DNA from 2 places in the Peribacillus sp. NPDC046944 genome. Region 1 is predicted to be linked to the other one. Evidence: a T-box and tRNA genes for the amino acid it is inferred to sense, from the RefSeq annotation. Region 1 holds a T-box; the other holds one or more tRNA genes.
What was found. A T-box is a leader RNA that pairs with one kind of tRNA and senses whether it is charged. The one in region 1 lies ahead of serS (serine--tRNA ligase), so its partner is inferred to be a tRNA-Ser.
Positions count from the first base shown of each region.

Region 2: it encodes a tRNA-Ser, which carries the amino acid that the T-box ahead of serS (serine--tRNA ligase) is inferred to sense. The anticodon was not compared.

Region 1 is NZ_JBNNML010000024.1:7,589-9,827, reverse strand. Features, by position in the region: gene ACQKIC_RS20770 (D-alanyl-D-alanine carboxypeptidase family protein) at 1-897, shown strand, start outside; T-box leader at 965-1,192, shown strand; gene serS (serine--tRNA ligase) at 1,255-2,239, shown strand, end outside.
Region 2 is NZ_JBNNML010000019.1:41-2,279, reverse strand. Features, by position in the region: gene ACQKIC_RS20020 (Tex family protein) at 1-160, shown strand, start outside; gene cmpA (cortex morphogenetic protein CmpA) at 236-355, opposite strand; gene ACQKIC_RS20010 (SprT family protein) at 440-919, shown strand; tRNA gene ACQKIC_RS20005 (tRNA-Asn) at 1,051-1,125, shown strand; tRNA gene ACQKIC_RS20000 (tRNA-Ser) at 1,133-1,223, shown strand; tRNA gene ACQKIC_RS19995 (tRNA-Glu) at 1,240-1,311, shown strand; tRNA gene ACQKIC_RS19990 (tRNA-Asp) at 1,335-1,410, shown strand; tRNA gene ACQKIC_RS19985 (tRNA-Gln) at 1,491-1,565, shown strand; tRNA gene ACQKIC_RS19980 (tRNA-Lys) at 1,576-1,651, shown strand; tRNA gene ACQKIC_RS19975 (tRNA-Leu) at 1,667-1,748, shown strand; tRNA gene ACQKIC_RS19970 (tRNA-Leu) at 1,804-1,889, shown strand; tRNA gene ACQKIC_RS19965 (tRNA-Arg) at 1,908-1,984, shown strand; tRNA gene ACQKIC_RS19960 (tRNA-Pro) at 1,992-2,068, shown strand; tRNA gene ACQKIC_RS19955 (tRNA-Gly) at 2,101-2,174, shown strand.

The sequences.
Region 1 (2,239 bases):
CTAATTTCTGGCAGTGAAAAGAATTTCGTGAAATTGATGAATGAAAAAGCTGGTAAGTTAGGACTGAAGCATTATAAATTCGTTAACGCGAGTGGTTTAAATAACTCGGATCTTTTAGGGGAATACCCTACTGGTAAGGCTGATGAAGAGAACGTCATGACGGCTAAGGATACGGCACTTCTTGCTTATCGTCTAATTAACGACTATCCGGAAGTATTAGATTATGCCAGTATTTCTAAGCTGAAGTTCCGAGATGGAAAAGAGTATTCTAATTTCAACTGGATGTTACCTGGTCTAATTTTTGAATATGAGGGTGTAGATGGACTTAAAACAGGTTCTACAGACTACGCTGGTTACGCTCATACGGGCACAGTCATCCGAGATGGGCAGCGTTATATAACCGTAGTGATGAAATCCACTACTAAAAACGAACGTTTTGCCGATAGCACTAAGCTGATGAATTATGCATACAGTACATTTAAAAAAGAAAAAGTCCTTCCTGCTAATTACGAAGTAAAAGGTAACAAGAGCCTGGCTGTCGTGAAAGGGAAGGAAGACAGCATTAAAGTTCAATCTAAGAAAGCGATTGAAATGCTAGTCGAAAACGGCGAAAAAGATCAATATAATACTAAAGTTGTAGTTGATAAAAGCAAGTTGAATAAAGATGGTAAGTTAACGGCCCCAATCAAAAAAGGGGAGAAGCTGGGTTATATCGCTGTAACTCCTAAGCAGGGTGAAGATTATGGATTTATTAACAGTGATACAGCGAAAGTCGATTTAGTGGCTGCTGAAACTGTTGATAAAGCTAACTGGTTCGTATTATCAATGCGAGCAATCGGTGGATTCTTCGGTGATGTATGGAGCAGTGTGGCCTCTACGGTTAAAGGCTGGTTTTAATTTTCGTGTATAAAATGGTTGCGTAATGTGTAAAATTATAGTACATTATGGAAAACAATTTGATTTCGAGAAAACCATGACAGGAAAAAGTAATAAGTGCTTCTTTCTTAAGAGAGCCGGTGGCTGGTGCAAATCGGTGTGAGAGTCTTATGAATCCCTCCTGGAGTAAAGTATGGAACGCCTTTACTAGGTTAGTAATTACTTTCGGCTAAAAGCCGTTATCGTGATAAGTGGAAGGTGTTTTTTCGTACACCTTTAACTAGGGTGGCAACGCGGGTTAACTCTCGTCCCTTCTTCAGGGGACGGGAGTTTTTTGCGTTCTCGAGTAAAATCATCAGTAAATAAGGAGGAAATGTAATGTTGGACTTGAAATACGTAAGAAATAACTTTGAAGAGTTAAAGAATGTTTTGCAATTCAGGGGAGAAGATTTGACCGATTTAGGTAAATTCGAGGAACTTGATGTTAAACGCCGTTCTTTAATTGCGGATACCGAAAAGTTAAAAAGTAAACGAAATGAAGTATCTCAACAGGTAGCCATTTTAAAACGGGAGAAGAAAGATGCAGACCAACTGATTACGGAGATGCGTCAGGTTGGCGATCAAATAAAGGGGTATGACGAAGAACTACGTGAAGTAGAAGCGCAATTAGCGAAGTTGCTCCTTTCTATACCGAATATTCCACATGAAAGTGTTCCAGTAGGAGAAACGGAAGACGATAACGTGGAAATTCGCAAATGGGGTGAATTGCCGGAATTCACATTCGAACCTAAGCCCCATTGGGATGTGGCTGGTGATCTAGGAATACTGGACTTCGAAAGAGCTGCGAAAGTGACGGGTAGTCGTTTTGTCTTTTATAGAGGTCTTGGTGCCCGTTTGGAACGTGCATTGATTAGCTTTATGCTGGATTTACATGTCGAAGAACATGGATATGAGGAAATGCTGCCTCCTTATATGGTCAATCGTGCAAGCATGACAGGTACAGGACAGCTGCCTAAGTTCGAGGAAGACGCATTCAGAATTGAAAGCGAGGATTATTTCTTGATTCCTACTGCGGAAGTACCGGTTACCAACTTCCATCGTGATGAAATCTTGAGTGCCGATGATCTGCCAATCAGCTATGCGGCATATAGTGCATCTTTCCGTTCAGAAGCAGGTTCTGCAGGCCGGGATACACGCGGGTTAATTCGCCAGCATCAATTCAACAAAGTGGAATTAGTGAAATTCGTGAAGCCGGAAGATTCATACGCAGAATTAGAAAAGCTTACAGGTCATGCCGAGAAAGTTCTTCAATTACTTGGATTGCCTTATCGAGTCCTGAGTATGTGTACGGGTGATCTTGGAT
Region 2 (2,239 bases), on a different contig from region 1:
AGATGGACTCGTGCATATTTCCAAACTTAGTAACCGTTTTATAAAGAATCCGATGGACGTTGTGGCTGTCGGAGACGTAGTAACTGTTTGGGTGGAACAAGTTGATGCTCAAAAACAGAGAGTGTCGCTGACCATGTTACAACCTAAGGACCAAAATTAATGAATGAAAAGACTCCTTCTTTTTTAGAAGGGTTTTTTTTATAGGAGAGCGAACACTACGTAAGTAGAATCATGATCATAAATGTAGCGTTTCTTTTTTTTGATAAAAAAACCAGCATTGATTCAACATTTTCACTTGATAATAATCCTTATCATAGAAAGCTCTTCTAATTTGGTTTTGAAACCATTTCGGCATAACGCTAACCTCCCAAAGATTCCTGTTGTTTTATTAGTCTATGTTATAATAGGTTGTCTTGTTACCATGGAAGGAGTGTGGGAGATGGATAATCAACAATTGCAAAAATTGGTTGAGGAAATTTCGATGAATCACTTTCAAAGGAAGTTTAAGCATCAAGCTAGTTTTAACCCACGACTTCGCACAACAGGTGGAAGGTACTTGCTTGGTACTCATAATATAGAAATAAACAAGAAATATTTCGAGGAACGTGGTTTGGAAGAATTGATTGGGATCATAAAACATGAATTATGTCACTATCATCTCCATCTTGAGAAGAAAGGGTACCAGCACCGGGATGCAGACTTTAAGCATTTACTGAAAAAAACGGGAGCCCCAAGATTCTGTTCGCCTTTGCCTTCGAATCAAGTTAAGAGGAAAAGGAATACAATTCAATATATATGTGCACAATGTCAGCAGGTATATTTAAGAAAAAAAAGAATTGATACTTCGAGATTTGTCTGTGGAAAGTGCCGAGGAACGTTGATTTACCAAGGGATTAAAGAAAAAGAAATAAAAAAATAAAAAAAAGAAAAAGATGTCTTGACTTTAACTCTGAACCTCTTTATAATCATAAGAGTCGACAAGATAACAACTTGTTCTTCACGACAACCACTAAGGTCCTTGAGCATAAAAAGGGAACCAACTTTCACTATTCCGCAGTAGCTCAGTGGTAGAGCATTCGGCTGTTAACCGAACGGTCGTAGGTTCGAGTCCTACCTGCGGAGCCATTTTTTTGGGGAAGTACTCAAGAGGCTGAAGAGGCGCCCCTGCTAAGGGTGTAGGTCGCGCGAGCGGCGCGAGGGTTCAAATCCCTCCTTCTCCGCCAGAAACATTTTAATTAAGGCCCATTGGTCAAGCGGTTAAGACACCGCCCTTTCACGGCGGTAACACGGGTTCGAATCCCGTATGGGTCACTTTTTTCGTAACATTATTTGCTGGTCCCGTGGTGTAGCGGTTAACATGCCTGCCTGTCACGCAGGAGATCGCGGGTTCGATTCCCGTCGGGACCGCCATTATTTTTTTAAAATAAACTCTTGCTAAAGTGATGTTATAGTGATATAATATTAACCTAGCTGTTAATGAGTTTGATTGATGGGCTATAGCCAAGCGGTAAGGCAACGGATTTTGATTCCGTCATGCGAAGGTTCGATCCCTTCTAGCCCAGCCATTTTCATTTAGAGCCATTAGCTCAGTTGGTAGAGCATCTGACTTTTAATCAGAGGGTCGAAGGTTCGAATCCTTCATGGCTCACCATTTTCATTTTATTACGCGGGTGTGGCGGAATTGGCAGACGCACCAGACTTAGGATCTGGCGCCGCAAGGCGTGGGGGTTCAAGTCCCTTCACCCGCATAACTTTCTACTTGACAACAAGTTGAAAAGGTGTTAAACTTACGAAGTCGCTTTCGCGGTCGTGGCGGAATGGCAGACGCGCTAGGTTGAGGGCCTAGTGGGGGAAACCCCGTGGAGGTTCGACTCCTCTCGGCCGCACCAATAACATCATAGAAATTAGCGCCCGTAGCTCAATTGGATAGAGCATCTGACTACGAATCAGAAGGTTGTAGGTTCGACTCCCGCCGGGCGCACCATATTTTACGGGAAGTAGCTCAGCTTGGTAGAGCACTTGGTTTGGGACCAAGGGGTCGCAGGTTCGAATCCTGTCTTCCCGACCATTATTTCTCGGAATCATTCATAATTATATAATGCGGGTGTAGTTTAGTGGTAAAACCTCAGCCTTCCAAGCTGATGATGAGAGTTCGATTCTCTTCACCCGCTCCATTATTACCATTATTGCTCTTTGAAAACTGAACAAAACAAAGCGCCAACGTAAATTTTGAGTGAGC